3 regions of the Paenibacillus sp. TY11 genome follow, and region 3 is predicted to be linked to each of the others. Evidence: riboswitches for the same ligand, from Rfam matches in the RefSeq annotation. Region 3 holds a riboswitch; each other region holds the start of a gene.
The links. A riboswitch is a leader RNA that binds a small molecule or an ion and turns the genes downstream of it on or off. The one in region 3 is predicted to bind cobalamin.
Positions count from the first base shown of each region.

Region 1: linked by a shared signal. The riboswitch ahead of AC6EJC_RS10640 (ABC transporter substrate-binding protein) and the one ahead of metE (5-methyltetrahydropteroyltriglutamate--homocysteine S-methyltransferase) in region 3 are both predicted to bind cobalamin.
Region 2: linked by a shared signal. The riboswitch ahead of AC6EJC_RS01170 (ABC transporter substrate-binding protein) and the one ahead of metE (5-methyltetrahydropteroyltriglutamate--homocysteine S-methyltransferase) in region 3 are both predicted to bind cobalamin.

Region 1 is NZ_JCBAIQ010000008.1:42,851-48,790, forward strand. It holds gene AC6EJC_RS10615 (Cof-type HAD-IIB family hydrolase) at 1-18, opposite strand, end outside; gene lplA (lipoate--protein ligase) at 180-1,181, opposite strand; gene cobD (threonine-phosphate decarboxylase CobD) at 1,346-2,449, shown strand; gene cbiB (adenosylcobinamide-phosphate synthase CbiB) at 2,439-3,410, shown strand; gene AC6EJC_RS10635 (histidine phosphatase family protein) at 3,449-4,207, shown strand; cobalamin riboswitch at 4,336-4,523, shown strand; gene AC6EJC_RS10640 (ABC transporter substrate-binding protein) at 4,731-5,738, shown strand; gene AC6EJC_RS10645 (FecCD family ABC transporter permease) at 5,735-5,940, shown strand, end outside.
Region 2 is NZ_JCBAIQ010000001.1:274,523-280,462, reverse strand. It holds gene AC6EJC_RS01175 (nucleobase:cation symporter-2 family protein) at 1-1,191, shown strand, start outside; cobalamin riboswitch at 2,010-2,213, shown strand; gene AC6EJC_RS01170 (ABC transporter substrate-binding protein) at 2,433-4,016, shown strand; gene nikB (nickel ABC transporter permease) at 4,032-4,961, shown strand; gene AC6EJC_RS01160 (ABC transporter permease) at 4,978-5,793, shown strand; gene AC6EJC_RS01155 (ATP-binding cassette domain-containing protein) at 5,793-5,940, shown strand, end outside.
Region 3 is NZ_JCBAIQ010000001.1:28,628-34,567, forward strand. It holds gene AC6EJC_RS00145 (anaerobic ribonucleoside triphosphate reductase) at 1-1,726, shown strand, start outside; gene nrdG (anaerobic ribonucleoside-triphosphate reductase activating protein) at 1,723-2,220, shown strand; cobalamin riboswitch at 2,394-2,589, shown strand; gene metE (5-methyltetrahydropteroyltriglutamate--homocysteine S-methyltransferase) at 2,751-5,069, shown strand; gene AC6EJC_RS00160 (DUF6985 domain-containing protein) at 5,154-5,687, opposite strand.

The DNA of each region.
Region 1 (5,940 bases), on a different contig from region 3:
GGCAATTAATTTATACATATCGGTATTCTCTCCTTTATCTCCATCATGGGGCATTGTTAAAATTGTATCTTATAATATTCAAAATGACAATATCGCAATGAAAAAGGGACGGCTCCCATAAGAGCCTGTCCCCCTATAACCACTGAAGTATTGGCTTGAACAATGGTAAAAAGTAGCTGTTAGTCTTCCAAAAATACAAGTCCAACAAAGTCGTCCAGCTCAATATTACCAAAATAATGCTTCAAATCGAGAGAGGATAAGGCTTGACGTACCTCACCTTCATCATAGCGCTTGCCGCGCAGGATATTTTCAATATCAGCGACGTCACCCACACCGAAGAAATCTCCATAGATTTTAATATCACGGATATAACCTTCCTTAAGATCCATGCGGATATCAATAATACCGACTGGGAATTTACGTGTGTGCTTGATATTACTCTCGGGGGATTGACCGTAGTTCCAGTCCCACGATTGATAGCGTTCTTTGGAAATTTCATGGATTTTGGCCCAATCGGCATCGGTTAGCTTATATTGAGGTACCTGATCCAATTCTGCACCGAATATGGAACGCAGTAGTTCCTCGCGAAATTGCTCTATGGTCATCTCACGGTCCATCAGTTCGCTGATATTAGCCACACGACTGCGGACGGATTTAGTGCTTTTGGATTTGAACTTTTCGGGATTGGCATGCAGCGATGCAGCCACATTGTCCAGATTCAGGTTAAACATCAATGTACCGTGGCTGAACATACGTCCGCGTGTGGCAAATTGGGCGTTTCCTGAAATTTTACGTTCTCCGACCTGCAGATCGTTGCGGCCTGTCATTTCGGCTTCTACCCCCATTTGGCGCAGGGCATCAATAACAGGTTGCGTAAATTTGAGGAAATTATGAAAGGACTCCCCGTTATCCTTGGTAATGAAGCTGAAATTTAAATTACCGAGATCATGATATACAGCACCGCCGCCGGACAGACGACGAACGACTTGAATATTGTTGTCTCTGACAAACTCGGCGTTGATTTCTTCAATGGTGTTTTGATGCTTGCCTATAATAATAGAAGGCTGATTAATGTAAAACAGCAGATAGCTGTCGTCCAGCGGAAGATGCTTGAGCGCGTACTCCTCAATGGCAAGATTAATGGCTGGATCGTGTATGCCCTGGTTGTCGATGAACAGCATGTCCATTCCTCCGTATATACAAACTGTGTAATTTTATGTGTGCCTCTTTCTATTGTAACCCAAGTGAGCCATGTACACAAAAGCTCATATGCATTGACGGGACGCAAAAAGCAGCCTCATAATGGAGCTAAATGATTGGAAACGGCCGGAAAGGATGAGAGGCAATGATAGAGGTTTACGGTCATGGCGGGGACAGGGAGACAGCTGCGGCGACATTCGGCGGAGCCGCTGCGGATTTTGTGGATTTTAGTGCAAATATTAATCCGCTCGGTCCGCCGCCGGAGGTGCTTGAGGTGCTGCAAAGCTCATTTGACACTGTGATTCGCTATCCAGACCCTGGGCACCGCAATTTTAAAAATATGCTGGCACGGCGACTGCATATTCCACCGGAGTCGTTAAGTATCGGAAACGGAGCGGCTGAAAGCATGGCGCTCCTGCTATTGGGACTGGCTCCCAAGCGTGTGGGTACAGTGGAGCCGTGTTTTTCGGAATATGCCGAGCTGGCTGGCAAATTCGGAGCTGAGATAAGTCGGGTGTACGGGAAGGCCTCGCTTCAATGGAAGGCGGACGTGGAGGACATCCTTCAGCTCATGGAGCAAGTAGATGTTTTGTTCCTGGGGCAGCCGAATAATCCAAACGGTGTGCAATATGGCGAGCAGGAGCTGTGCGAACTGGCAGAAGCGGCTGGCAAAACGGGTACCGTGCTGGTGGTGGATGAAGCATTCATTGATTTTATTCCGCTGGAACGGCAAATCTCACTACTGCCTGTGCTGGATCGGTATCCTCATGTGATTTTGATCCGATCGATGACCAAATTTTATGCCATTCCTGGCTTGCGATTGGGCTATGCGATTGCTCATCCGGACTATATCCGGCGAATGACGGCCAAACAGGTGACCTGGAGTGTGAATGGATTGGCGTTGCTGGCTGGGGAGGCATGTCTGAAAAGTGGGCAAGCATATGAGCGCCGCACACAGGAGCTGATTGCTACGGAGCGCAACCGCCTGTTGACCGCCTTGGCGGAATGGGGCTGCGGTGTCGTTCCCGGCGAAGCCAATTACGTGCTGGCAAGGGCGCCGGGTACGTGGAGCGCATCGGCGATTCAGCAGGCGCTTGGACAACGCGGAATTCTTATACGTAGCTGTGCTATGTATCCGGGGCTGACGACGAGCCATTTTCGGATTGCGGTCAAGGATGCAGAAGCCAACGACAGGCTGCTGTCTGTATTGGGTGAAGTGCTGGAGGAGGAGCAGCGGCGTGACAGTTAGCTTGATTATCCTGGCAGCCTACCTTTTGGACAGGCTGATCGGTGACCCGAGGTGGTTGCCGCATCCAGTCATCGGTATGGGACATGCCATTTCAGCATTGGAAAAAGTGATTCGCCGCCAGGCCCGAAGTGACCGGGGGTTGAAACGTGCGGGTATACTGCTTCCACTCATTGTGGCGGGAGGCTCCTTTACGCTCGCCTGGGCGCTATTGCACTTGCTTGCCTTGATTCATCCGTGGTTGTCTGTCGGCGTAGAAATGGTGCTGATTGCGACCACGATTGCTTCCAAAGGACTAAAGGACGCAGGAATGGCAGTATACCGAGCGTTGCAGGCGGATGACCTGGCTGCGGCACGGCGGGAGCTGGGCATGATAGTTGGGCGGGATACGCAACAGCTTGATGAGCCTGAGATTGTACGCGGTACCGTCGAAACGGTCGCTGAAAATATCGTGGACGCGATTATTTCCCCGCTTTTTTATGCCTTGATCGGGGGAGCACCCTTGGCGCTGGCTTATCGTGCTGTGAATACGCTCGATTCCATGGTTGGCTATAAAAATGAAAAGTATCTGCATTTAGGCTGGGCTTCAGCACGTCTGGATGATGTCGCTAACTACATACCGGCACGCCTGACAGCGGCAATGCTTGTGGTAGCGGCGTGGATGTACAAGCGAGATGCTGCAAGAAGCTGGCGCACAGTCAAGCGAGACGCTCGTCTGCACCCAAGCCCGAACAGTGGCTTCCCGGAATCGGCTGTTGCTGGTGCACTGGGGATTCGTCTTGGAGGCTATAATGTGTATCATGGCGTGCGCTCCTTTCGTGCATACATGGGCGATTGGATACGACCGCTAGAGTCGAAAGATATACGGCATACGATCCAGCTGATGTTCGCCGTGTCCAGTATGTTTGTAGGATTGTGTTTGTTAGGAGCCGCAGGTTGTTTTGCCTTGGGATGGGTGCGGTGAGGAGTGACACACTGAATAATGATCGAGCAGGAAGTGACATGATCTTGAAACAAGATATAGCAGCAAAAAGGACAGTAGAATACGCACAAAGTCCGAACTCACAGGAGGATAAGGTGCCGTATGATGCTAAAGAAGATCTGCAGTGGGACATGGAGCTTGTGTTAGTACGTCATGGCACAACCTTATGGAACAGAGAACGTCGATATCTGGGACACTCCGACTTGGGTTTGCTATCAGGAGCAGAGCAGGAATTAAAGCCTTTGCAGGAAAAATTGCAGGGGCAGTCCTTTGCTCGAATCTATTGCAGCGACTTGATGCGATGTCGCCAGACCTTGCAGATCATTTTGCCAAAATCAGAGTTGACGTCTGGACGTTCCCTATCTGCTATGCCTCCTATTATGGAACCACGTCTGCGAGAGCTTCATTTTGGCGAGTGGGATGGAAAAACGTATGACATGCTTAAGGATGTGGAGTTGTATCGCGCTTGGATTGATGAGCCGCAACGGATCACCCCTCCTGGAGGAGAGCCTTGGGCAGATTTTGTGAATCGTCTGCGCGAATTTCTTGACTCTCTGTATGAGTGGCGAATTGCTATGGAAGTTCAACCCATGGATTTGACTGCTGCGCCGCCCTCTGTTTTGGTCGTTACGCATGGTGGCGTAATTCGTCAATTGGCTTGCATGCTGATACCGGGCCATGATTTTTGGAGCCTGAATCCGAAGCCGGGAGAAGCATTTAGGATTCAGTTGAGGTTGGCAGGACCGCACAATTACATTGCGAAAATGCTTCCTCATTAGGTTAGACACCAGCGGATAAAGAGGCTGTTTGGGTTGTAAGCCGCCTCATTTTAACCTATAATCATCAAGTAAAAGAACGGCTTGACTACCACTACATCAAATATCCAGCAGACGAGGTCGGCGCAGTGTGATGAAACCGTTGGTTCCCTTCACTGCGCTGTTAAAAGGGAAGTCGGTGTGAGTCCGGCGCGGTCCCGCCACTGTAAATGGAAACATGCCCGTTAGTCCTGCTTTATGTGCCACCAAGCATATGAAAGAGTTTTAGGACCTGCATCTTACCATAAGTCAGGATACCTGCCCGTCCGCCTGTCACCATAATCCTTCGAGGAAAGGATGACGTGTTCGCAGTGACTGTCCATGCGGGAAGAAGCTGCCGCCTGCGCACGATCTGCGCTAACGTGACCCCTGTGTCCTGATATGAGGATGCGGGGGTTTTTTGATAGGAAAAGAAGGCTGGGTTAGAAGATATCGGATGATGTTCAAGTGACGCTCTTAACGATTTTTTTATGAAGGGGTGCTAATCATGGCAGGAAAAAAAATAAAGGTTTGGACAACAGGTCTATTGGCTCTGATTTTGGCAGTTGTGCTGAGTGCATGTGGCGCTAATGGAAAGAATGCTGAAAATAAAGAGGGGCAGGCTTCTTCCCAGCAACCGGGACAGACAGTAACCGCACAAGAGCCTCCAGGCAAAACGGTTTACCCGCTAACGGTTAAGGATGCCACAGGACAGGAATTTACATTCAAAAAAGCACCGGATAAAATCGTTTCCGTCTCCCCGGCAGAAACCGAGGCGCTGTTCGCTATCGGGCTGGATAAGGAAATTGTCGGCGTCTCCGACTACTCTGATTATCCGGAAGCAGCTACGAAAAAGCCAAAAGTGGGCGGTATTATGAAACCGAACGAAGAGGCGATCATTGCTGCAAACCCGGAAGTCGTTTTTGCAGGGATCTCACTTAGTGAACAGGCTACGACCAAGCTGCGTGATATGGGAATTATGATTTTTAAAACGGAACCGAAAACGATCGAAGATGTCATAGCTAACATCGAATTGTATGGGAAAATCACCGATCATCAGAAAGAAGCGAGAGCGGTGACTGACAAGATGAGAGCAGATGTAGCGGAAGTGAAAGAAGGAATTAAAAATATCGGTAAAGGGCAGAAGCTGCGGGTATACGTCGAGTTTTCACCAGGCTGGACGGTTGGTAAAGGCGAGTTTATGGACGAGCTGATTACGTTGGCGGGCGGCGAAAATGTAGGTGCCACGCAGAAGGGGTGGTACCAAATTAGTGAGGAAAATATTATTGCTGCGAACCCTGACGTGATTTTGTACAGCAAAAGTGTCAAGGACGACAAAACTGGTCAAACACTCGGCGAAATCATTAAAGCTCGCAGTGGATGGGATCAAATATCGGCTGTTCGCCACAACCGGGTGTTTGCCGTGGATGATAATTTGATCAGTCGTCCGGGTCCACGCGTAACGGAAGGTCTCAAGGAAGTGGCCAAGGGCGTTTATCCTGAAATTTTCAAATGAATCGTAAACTGATCGGCTTTGGAGGGACAGGTCTTGTCCTGCTGTTGCTGACGCTGCTACTCTGTCTTGGCATCGGCTCGGCCAAGCTTCCGGTCAGCCAGATCACGGGCATTCTGGTTAACCACCTTCCGTGGTTAGGCGATACGTTTACACCGGATTGGAATACATCCTCAGAGCAGATTATTTTGAAGGTCAGATTGCC
Region 2 (5,940 bases), 250 kb from region 3:
ATGGCCTATCTGGTGGCTGCCGATCTGTTCACTTGCGGGATTGCTACGTTATTGCAGATTATGGGCACACGTTTTTTCGGTAGCAGACTGCCTGTCATTTTAGGTTGTACGTTTACGGCAGTAGGACCCATTATCGCGATTGCTTCGACCTCAAATTTGGCGACCGCGTACGGTGCCATCATTTTGTCCGGTATATTCGTAGTGCTTGCGGCACCGTTGTATGGCAAGCTGTTACGCTTTTTCCCAACGGTGGTTACAGGCTCAGTCGTTACGATTATCGGTCTATCCCTCATTCCGGTGGCAATGAACAATGTAGCAGGGGGCCAGGGCAGTGCGGATTTTGGACAGCCACGTAATTTGCTGCTGGCATTAGTTACACTACTGGTTATCCTGCTTGTGAATCGGTTGGCAAAGGGCTTTTTACGCTCAATTTCCGTGCTCATTGGTCTGTTTGCAGGTACGGTGGTTGCTTATGCGATGGGAATGGTGCATTTTGCTCCAGTGGCAGATGCGTCATGGGTGAGTATTGCGCAGCCGTTTTACTTTGGTAAGCCTGAGTTTAGCATTATGGCAGTATGTACGATGATTATCGTGAATATTGTCAGCATGGTTGAGTCTACGGGCGTTTATCTGGCAGTAGGCAAGGCGATTGATCAGAAGGTGGAGCAGAAGCAGATCGTCAATGGTTTGCGTTCCGAAGGACTTGCGATTATGCTTGGGGGTATTTTTAATGCGTTTCCTTACACTGCCTTCTCGCAAAATGTCGGTCTGATCTCACTCACACGCGTCAAATCGCGTAACGTTATTTTTGCTGCGGGTGGTATCATGGTTGTTCTTGGTTTGCTGCCTAAGCTGGCTGCCTTAACGACAGTGATTCCTAACGCCGTGCTGGGTGGGGCAATGATCGTCATGTTCGGCTCGGTCGCTGCATCAGGCATGTCCATTTTGTCAGAAGTGGATCTACGGAAGGAAAGCAATCTGCTGATCGCAGCATGCAGCATTGCCGTGGGCCTAGGCTCTGCTGTTCTGCCACAAATGTTCGACCAGCTGCCGAGCTTTGCCAAAATGCTGCTGCAAAATGGCATCGTTTCAGGTTCGCTTACAGCGATTGTCTTGAACATCGTTTTGACGAGAAAACAAGGCGAATCGGTCAAAAGCGTGACGGTTCAGGAGGTTCCGCAGAAGGTTTGATGATTAGGAATAGGTAAAGAGAGCCGGAGAGCGGTTGTATGCCTCTTTTCCGGCTTTTTGACATGGAGTTATCCAGAACTGGTTATTTATTAAGCAGCATGAAGTTATTGATAAAACGCTGTTTTCAAAAGGAATACATCCTTTCTGAGATGAGAAATTTATTAGTATCCGACTGCGCATTGGCGCTAAAGTTAACTCTTAGTTGGTTTATGTACTAGAAGAATTTGCCAGAGTCGTAAGCGAGGCCATGGTATAATCTACCTTATGGATTTTGAATAGTGGTGGATGTTTTCGGACCACGGTGCAGCTTCCCGAAAGGGGGTGAAGCCGATGGTCAACCTTGTGTCGTGCTACGATGTGTTGCGTTGGATGGTTACGTTACTAAGCCTGGTGTTTAGTATTCGTAAACTTTATCGCTGGCTGCGTCGGAAATTTCGGGACAAACGAAAACCCACCGCGTAATTAGGTTAGGCGCCTAACGGTGGGTTTAGCTAAGTATTTAGCGCGCCGTGGTGATCCACAGCCTTTCAAGTCCTAAGAGTCTTTGCCGTTGGCGCGGCGAAGGCTCCTTTTAGTATACGGACACGATGGTATCTCTATACCTAATTTTAACACTTCAATTACGTGCACGCAACGTAAAGACATAATCTCCAATTGCGTGCATGCAATTGAAGGTTATGTCTTGTTTCTTACCCTATCGTTCAAATTTAAATTATTTCGCAGCATTTGTTGACAAGCCAGTAGCAACAAAATAAGATCGTAATCAAAAGGAATAAAGGAAGAAAACAGGTGTGAGCCGGACTACTCTATATACGGGGTTTTGTTGAGACTATGTAGATGGTTATTAAGCGTGTTCACTTAAAAGGGAAGTTCGGTAGATTCCGACACGGACCCGCCACTGTATACAGACATCAGCAGGGTACTGCTGGAGCTTTCAGAACGGCCACTGGAACTGTGAAGAACCGGGAAGGCCTGAAAGATACGCCTGGAGTCAGGAGACCTGCCTGTTTTAACATCACTGTCAGACCCACGGGATGCTGGGGAGGTGGTTAGGCGTGCTGCATACAGAATGTCTGAAACCGATCCGATCCCTTCTATGTTTTTTTGAGTTGGCTTCGAGGTGAGTTTTGGCATTTTATAATGAAAGCATTTCTGACTGCTGATCAAGTGGTCCGGAATGCTTTTTTCGCGTTTCGCATTAGGTTTATATGATTTTACAAGTTAGAGGGGGATTCATTGGAATGATAAGCAATCGTAATAGGCGTTCATGGTTCATATGTACAGGAGTGATGCTGCTGATGGCGGTTATGGCTCTTTCGGGATGTGCCACAACCAATAAGACGGCGGAGAGCTCCGGCAAGGGCGAAAACACGCCCGCACAACAGACAGCAGCAGATAAAAAGCTGGTGATGGCGTATACGTGGAAACCGTCGGGCGTTGACCCGCACGGAGACAATAGCTGGGATGTCATGCGATCTGGTGCAGGTGAGACACTAGTCCGTTTGAATGAAAAGCTGGAGCCTGTGGCTTGGCTGGCGAAGGAGTGGAAGCAGGACAGTCCTACGGTTTGGACGTTCAGCTTGCAGGATAAGGTCACTTTTCATGATGGAAAGAGTATGGATGCAGCAAGCGTAAAAGCGTCTTTGCTGCGCTCTATCGAGGAAAGCCACCTGGCGAAGGATTTACTGAATGTGAAGTCCATTGATGTAAGCGGCCCGCTGGCGCTGAAAATCACGACAAACCAGCCGAATGCGGCGCTGGTGTCCAATCTGGCTGATCCGTCGACGATTGTGCTGGATGTGGCAGCTATGCAAGATGAGCAGAGCTATCCTGCGATGACAGGTGCTTTTAAAATCAAAGCATTCAACAAGGATCAATCCTTGGTCGTAGAGCGTTACGACGGATATTGGGGCGAGAAGGCGCGGCTGGCTGAAGCGACGATGAAGTTCATTACGGATGGTAATTCACGCCTGATGGCGCTGCAATCCGGCGAGGTCGATGTAGCGACGGATATTCCGGTAGATAACGCGGAGGTACTGAAAAGGGACGACAAGCTACAAGTGCTATCGGCTCCTTCCTTGCGCACCCATATGATCGTGTACAACATGGAATCGCCTGTATTCAAGGATGCAGCCAACCGTAAGGTGGTGAACAGCCTGATTCCACGCACATCCATTGTGAGCGCCGTCATGAGGGGCTTCGGCACGGAAGCAAGCAGCCCATTCCCAAGCATTCTTCCCTTCGGTAAAGTTGAGCGTAAAGCGTTGGACGGAACGGTGGAGCAGTTGTTGACGAAGGATGGCTGGCAGAAGGACGCCCAAGGCACATGGACCAAGCAAGGCAAGCCGTTCGAGGTTACGCTGCTGACTTTCCCTCAGCGCCCGGAGCTCTCCGTGATGGCTGAGGTCATTCAGAGTCAATTGCTGAAAGAGGGAATCCAAGTCAAGATTCGCAGGGTGGAAAATATCGACGAGGCGTTGACCAAAAACGATTGGGATTTTGCTATGTACAGCATGCTGACGGCTCATACAGGGGAGCCGCAATATTTTATGGACATGTTTTATTCCTCGAAAAGCGAAGCCAATGTAAGCCGTTATGTATCCAAACCACTGGAGAACATTCTTAACAGCTTGAAGCTGGCGAAGAATACAGCGCAGCGTAATGCGGCGACGCTGCAAGCGCTGGATATCATTAATACGGATTTGCCGCAGTCGTTCATTGTGCATCCTGACAATGTGTTTGGTGTGAAAAAAGGGGTGAAGGGCTTTACGCCGCATCCAATCGAGTATTACTACATTACGGCGCAATCCGATATTGCGGAATAACGAGCTGCGTAGCCTATGATTCGTTTTGTACTGGAACGTGTGGCGCAGCTGGTCATCATTGTATTCGTTGTATCCACGCTGACTTTTGTACTGATGAGGCTGGCCCCTGGTGACCCTGCTACCATCCTGCTCACCGCGCATAATGTCCCTGCTTCTGAGGAGGCGTTGACCGCGCTACGGAAGGAACTGGGCTTGAACGAGTCGCTTCATATTCAATATGTGAACTGGCTGCGGGATGTATTCACGGGACATTGGGGCACCTCGTATGTATCCAAGGAGTCGGTGCTAACCGAACTGTGGAGCAGACTGCCTGCTACTGTGGAGCTAGCTTCGGCGGGCTTTACTGTCATGACGGTGCTCACTCTGGGGATGGGGCTGGCTGCCTCGGTGAAATCCAGCGGCCCACTGGATCGTCTGGGCAGGCTTTTCGCCCTGCTGGGATCGTCGATCCCCTCGTTTTGGCTTGGTTTCCTGTTGATCTATTTATTCTCCGTTCACTTGGGCTGGCTCCCATCCATGGGAAGGGAGGACTGGACACATCTAGTGCTTCCAGCGCTGACCCTTGGTGCAGGTTTGGGAGCTGTGCAAGCTCGTGTACTGCGCGCTCAAATGCTGGAGCTGGGTGACCGGAATTTTGTGAAAGCAGCGAAGGCGCGAGGCTTTTCCCGTATGCATATTCTGTTTTTTGAGATATTTAAGCATGCTGTTCTGCCTATTATTACGGTGTTAGGAACGAATCTGTCATTTATGCTGGCAGGTAATGTCATCGTGGAGACCATTTTTTCATGGCCGGGGTTGGGCAAGTATTTTATAGATGCGATTACGCAGCGGGATTATCCAGTGATTCAGGGGTATGTTATTTTTGCCGCATTTTTAATAGTAGGTGTTCAGTGTGTGGTGGATGTGGTCCAGACGGCGATAGATCCAAGGCTACGTTTGCGTTAAGGGGGGGAAGCTGAAAATGGAAAAGATACGGCTTTCCTTTAAAGGAGGCTTGCTGGCAGGGGGTGCACTATTTAGCCTGATCGTGCTGCTCGGACTACTGGCTCCATGGGTCGCTCCTCATGATCCTCTTCGTGTGGACCTTCTGAACCGTCTGGCACCACCCAGCCGGGAATATCCTTTCGGTGCAGATCATCTGGGACGGGATGTGCTGTCACGGCTAATTTATGGGATTCGGACGAGTGTGCTAATCGCGTGTGCGATTACTCTAGCTACGCTGTGCATCAGTCTGCCAATAGGTTTGCTCATTGGTTATGTGCGCGGACTCGTGGATCAGCTGGTCATGCGGGGAATCGACGGCGTACTGGCTTTTCCTGATATTATTTTAACGGTGGCGATTGTGGGTATTTTGGGCCCGGGTTTTGTTAACATGACCCTGGCTATTATTGCGGTACGGTGGGCAGGCTATGTCCGCTATATCCGTAGTCTGGTTCAAAAAGCCTGTCAGGAGGACTTTGTTCGGTATGCCCGTTTATCCGGCAATTCACATGTACGTATACTGAGACGTTATGTATTGCCACAAGTGTTGCCGCAGTTGTTGGTTTATGCGGTATGGGATATCGGACGCGTGGTGTTGATGATCGCCGGGCTCTCCTTTCTTGGCTTGGGTGTACAGCCGCCCAAGCCAGAGTGGGGCGTGATGTTGCATGATGCAACCTCGTATTTTCAGGTGGCTCCGCATGTCATGATTTTCCCGGGCTTGGCGATTATGCTGTTTGTGCTTGCCTGCCAGCTTTTGGGCGACCGTTTTTCGGAAAAGGGGGCGGCGAAATAATGGAGGATCGATCAGCCATGGGGTGGAAGGATACGATAGAGCGAATGGCAGGACGAAAAGCGTTGTTACACGTGGAACATTTGGAGATCTGCCGCACAGGTGTAAGAGCAAGCGCAAGCGCAAGCAAACCGCTGCTGCGAGATGTAA
Region 3 (5,940 bases):
GGACCAATATGTGCTCGGAACTACGAATTGTATCTTTATCCCTTTTGGTCGTTTACTGCGAGAAGGCTTCAATACAGGCAACGGCTCTGTGCGCACACCGCAAACGATTATGTCCGCTATGGCACTGGTCGCCATCATATTCCAGTCTCAGCAAAACAGCCAATTCGGAGGTGTGTCCGCCAATAAAATAGATTGGGACCTTGCCCCATACGTTGCCCGGTCCTTCCGTAAGCATCTGCGCAAGGGACTCCGACTGTTTGGGGAAGAGATAGAATCCAGTCTGTCTGACGACGAACTACATATAGCCAATACCCATTTGCAAGAAGTCTGCCCTCGTTCATACGCATTCGCACGCGAAGAAACGGAAACAGAAACCCGGCAGGCCGCTGAATCGCTCATTCATAACCTGAACACCATGAGCAGTCGGGCGGGTGGGCAGATTCCGTTTACTTCACTGAATTACGGTATGTGCACGTCTGCTGAGGGACGGCTTGTTACTCAATCGCTGCTGGAGGCCACCATTCGCGGCTTGGGCAGCGGGGAAACTCCTATTTTTCCACAGCATATTTTCCAATGCAAAAAAGGAATCAACCAGGCAGAGGGCGACGTCAATTACGATTTGTTCTTACGGGCGGTAGAATGCTCCAGCAGACGAATGTATCCCAATTTTGTGAATGTGGATGCCACCTTCAACCTGCCTTATTACCGCGCTGATGACCCGGATACCATCATTGCGACGATGGGTTGCCGTACCCGCACCATTGCTGACCGTTTCGGCAGAAACCGTCAGAGCGGCAAGGGCAATCTCTCCTTCAATACCATTAATCTGGTGCGGCTTGGCATTGAGTATGGTATTTGTACAGGCAAACGCCAGACACCTGACCGTGATCGCTTTGATGCCAGACTGGAAGAGGTTATGCGAATTGCAGTGGATGGTCTAATCCATCGCTATCATATCCAGACCAGCCAGCCGGCCAAAGCCTCGGACTTTATGATGCGCGAAGGAGTATGGGAAGGTGGAGAAGAACTGGAGCCAGATGATAAGGTGGGAAGCGTACTAAAGCACGGTACGCTTTCGATCGGGTTTATCGGGCTGGCTGAATGCATGAAAGCACTATACGGAAAACACCACGGGGAGGATGATTTTGTATACCGTGAAGCACAGCGAATCATCACTTCCATGCGCGTGTATTGCGATCGAATGAGTGAGTACCACAATCTAAACATTACATTGTTCGCTACGCCTGCCGAAGGTCTGTCGGGTAAGTTCACATTACTGGATCAACGCGATTTCGGGATTATTCCTGAGGTAAATGATCGAGAATATTACACGAATTCTTTTCATATTCCCGTGTATTACACGCTCCCGGCTGCTCGTAAAATCAGCTTGGAAGCTCCGTTCCATAATCTATGTAACGCTGGTGCGATTTCATACATCGAGCTGGACGGTAACGCGCGGAATAACCCTGAAGCGTTTCTTAAAATTGTTCAGTACGCGCTCCAACAGAACATTGGCTACTTCTCCATCAACCATCCGGTAGATCGTTGTACGGAATGTGGTTATGAAGGGATAATCGGGACAAGCTGTCCCCAATGTGGCATAGATGAGGAGCACACACACTTTCAGCGCTTGCGTCGGGTAACTGGATATCTGACAGGAGACTATACCGTTCGCTTTAATGCCGCAAAGCAGGCCGAAGTTCGCGACCGGGTGAAGCATAAGTGAATTTGTGCGGCTATATTCCAGAATCTCTGAACGAAGGATACGGCCTGCGCACCGTCGTGTTCATTAGCGGTTGCCGTCATGCCTGTCCCGGCTGCTTTAATCCAGCGTCGTGGAGCTTCCGTGCAGGTGAGCCATTCACAGCGCAACGACAACAAGAAGTCATTCGTGACATCATGGATAATCCGTTGTTGGACGGACTGACTCTCTGCGGGGGAGACCCGTTTTTCTCAGCAGCAGAATGCTCGCAATTTGTGCGTGACTTCCGCGCGGCCTGTCCCGACCGAACCGTGTGGGCCTACACTGGCTTTGTCTATGAAGATCTGCTTACGGATCAGGAGCGTCAGGAGCTAGCGCTTTTGTGCGACGTGATTGTGGACGGTCGTTTTGTAGAACAGCAAAAGGATCTGACTCTACCCTTCCGGGGCAGTCGCAACCAGCGTCTGGTAGATGTGAAAGCCAGCATTCAGGCAGGTTACACCGTTTCATTGGCTTAAGGCGATGTTCTACTCAGTAAGATGCTATATCTAAGACAAGTCCCCCCTACAGGGAAGACTTGTCTTTTTGTGTGTAATTAATCGATTCCGCTGAGTTTCTATTGCGCATCCCGTAAGTTTCACTTATGATGATGAACAAGTATACGAGTGCATAAATATTCGTCATACCTTAATTGCATAGCTTGGAGATAGGTGTCTGTTCTTTTCAGATCAGACTTAAAAGGGAAGCCGGTGCAAATCCGGCGCGGTCCCGCCACTGTAAACGGGGAATTTTCAGCTGTTCATACATCCACTGGTCCACAGACCGGGAAGGGATGCTGAAAGTCATGATCCGTAAGTCAGGAGACCTGCCTATTTCAACAACATCGCAAGTACCTACGGAAGATAGGGAGGTGTTAAGAGCAGTCGCCGTATTTTTTGATTTTTTAATCACGGAGGCATTCTTTCCCCTACTTATTTTTAACCTTGGGGACAGAATGCCTTTTTTGGTACGTAAAAATAAACTGGCTACCCGCTAGGAGGAAAAGTAGATGTCCATTATCGAATGGCCTGAATTATCCGGCTTGATTAGCAGTAATCTGGGATATCCGCGTATCGGCGGAAACCGGGAATGGAAGAAAGCACTGGAACGCTTCTGGAGCGGCAGCATTAGCGAAGGCGAACTGCAGATCGAGATGAAAAGATTACGGTTGGAGCATCTGAGCAAGCAGCGTGACAAGGGAATTGATCGCATTCCTGTCGGGGACTTCTCCTATTACGATCACATGCTTGATACATCCGTGATGTTCGGTCTGGTACCCGAACGGTTCAACTATCGTCCTGCAAGCCCGGTCCCTCTGTCCGTATATTTCGGGATCGCTCGTGGACAAAAGGGAGCTACCGCCAGTGAAATGACCAAATGGATGAATACCAATTATCACTACATTGTCCCCGAATTGGCAAATGCATTCCCGGTGCTCACTGAAAATAAACCTTTGCAGGCTTATCGTGAAGCAAAACAGGAGCTGGGCATTGAAGGTAAACCCGTCATTATCGGTCCTTACTCGTTCGTTGCCCTGTCCAAAGGCTATGATCGTAAGGATTTGGCCGCCATCGTACGAAGCTTCCTGCCACTGTACGCCCGCGTCCTGTCTGAGCTGGCTGCGGAAGGCGTTCAGTGGGTGCAGGTGGATGAGCCTGTCCTGACTACCTCATTCCCGGCAGAGGATTTGGACATTATTCAGGAGGCCTATGAAGCTTTGACCCAAGCTGCACCCACCTTAAATATAATGCTGCAAACCTACTTTGGCAGCCTGGATCATTATGAGCGTCTGTCCGCACTTCCGGTACAGGGGCTGGGTCTTGATTTTGTGTATGATGATGGCGAAAATCTTCAGCATATATTGCAACATGGCTTCCCTAAGGGGAAAACGCTGGGCGCTGGTATCATTGACGGGCGCAATATATGGCGCAGCGACCTGAACGCTGTGGCTGCACTGCTGGGTCAGTTGGCGGAACAGACAACTGCCGCACAGCTTATCGTACAGCCATCATGCAGTCTGCTGCATGTGCCGGTCAGTCTGGAAGCAGAGCACAAGCTGGACACGGAGCTGGTGCAAGCGCTGGCCTTTGCCGATGAAAAGCTCGAGGAAATCGCCGCCCTGACGGCAGCACTTGGCAAGCGCGATCCATCTGCACTCGCCAAGCTTGAGCAAAGTGCAGATGCGGTAGCCCGCTTCAACAGCTCAGCGGCACGGGTACAGACATCTGCCGATCTGGCCGACCTGCTGGCAAAAGAGCCTCTGTTACGCAGCGTTCCTTTCGCCGAGCGTCGTGTGATTCAGCAAAATAAGCTGAAGTTGCCTCCACTGCCTACGACGACCATTGGTAGCTTCCCGCAAACCGCCGAGATCCGCAAGGCCCGCCTGCACTATCGCAAAGGAGAATGGTCTGCCGAGCAATACCGGACGTTCATCCAACAGCAAATCAAGGAATGGATTGATATTCAAGAGGACATTGGCATTGACGTGCTTGTTCACGGGGAATTTGAGCGAACCGACATGGTTGAGTTTTTTGGCGAAAAGCTGAAAGGCTTTGCTTTTACGCAAAACGGATGGGTGCAGTCCTATGGCTCCCGCTGTGTTAAACCACCGATTATATACGGAGACGTATCGTTCGATCAGCCCATGACTGTGGAAGAAACGGCATTCGCCCAATCGTTAACCTCCAAGCCGGTTAAAGGAATGCTTACAGGCCCTGTGACCATTTTGAACTGGTCTTTCGAACGTAATGATATTCCACGCAGTCAAGTTGCTTTACAGTTGGCTCTGGCATTACGGGCAGAGGTAGAGGCACTGGAACAAGCGGGCATCGGCATGATTCAGGTCGATGAACCCGCAATTCGCGAAGGGCTTCCGTTGAAAAAAGAACAGCAGCAAGCCTATCTGGATTGGGCCGTTCAAGCCTTCCTTGTGACCACGGCCACCGTTGAGCCTGCGACCCAAATCCATACGCACATGTGCTATTCCGAATTTCAAGATATGATCCAGTCCATTTCAGACATGGATGCCGACGTTATTTCTATTGAAACCTCGCGAAGCCACGGAGAACTGATTGTCAGCTTTGAGGATCAGGTATACGACAAAGGCATCGGTCTGGGCGTGTACGATATCCACAGCCCGCGCATTCCCGATGTATCAGAAATGCTAAGTATGATCCAGCGTGCCCTGCGCGTACTACCATCAGATTTGTTCTGGGTTAATCCGGATTGTGGTCTGAAAACCCGCACCAAGGAGGAATCTGTCGCCGCGTTACGGCAAATGGTACAGGCGGCTCAAGCAGCCCGAGATGCGCTGGCTGTATCCAACTGATTTTTAATCGTATCGAATCGCGCCAGCATTTTCACAATATCCTATTCCCTTTCCGTCCTTTCTGCTAAAAGACGGGAGGGGGATTTATTCCAGGTCATATAATGTATACGCGCCTTGAATATGCTCCATTTTCATCTGTTTCATATGTACGCCTAAGCCATGTTCTCGATCCCAGGAACAACTAAAATTCAAATATAGTTCATCCTTTTCCGATGAGTCGGATATCAGTATAGACACGAGTTGTAATCGATCGAGCAATTGTTCCGGTTGCTCCACATAAGGCGCATATTCATCCGGGTCTTCTCCCCATGAGCTGTAAGCATTCCGGTACTTTTCCACTATGCCAACATAATGATGGTGTATGGACTCTAACACTTGAGGATGGATAGCCGGCGAATAAGCCATATACTGCTCCCATGTCTTTTTCTGCAGCTCTGTAGGTTCTTCTATAGCCTGTGCCTGTTCTTCGGAGTCGGCTCCCACGATAAATTCGACTTCTACTTCTGACTGCTGTCCGCAAAAAAAGAGAGGCACCACACCACGCAGAATGATCTCCTCCGATACATCCCAAGTCTCATCATCCTGCTCCAATTCCATATACCAGTGTTTCCAGTCCATCCTTTGCCACCTCTTCATAAAATGTAATCTTTAACCCTATTGAATACTTTACAATCTATCATTTTAATGAATGAAATTAAAGCAACATCCCATTTGTACATTCATCCAGAATTCGATATATTTCCAAATAAAACTACTTTATTCTACAACATTCGCTATTCATTGAAGTCCTCAACCAAGAAAACCACCCCATTTTGGCACGAAAATTTTATTATTAAAAATTTAGTACCTTGCATTAATCAGTACATGATGT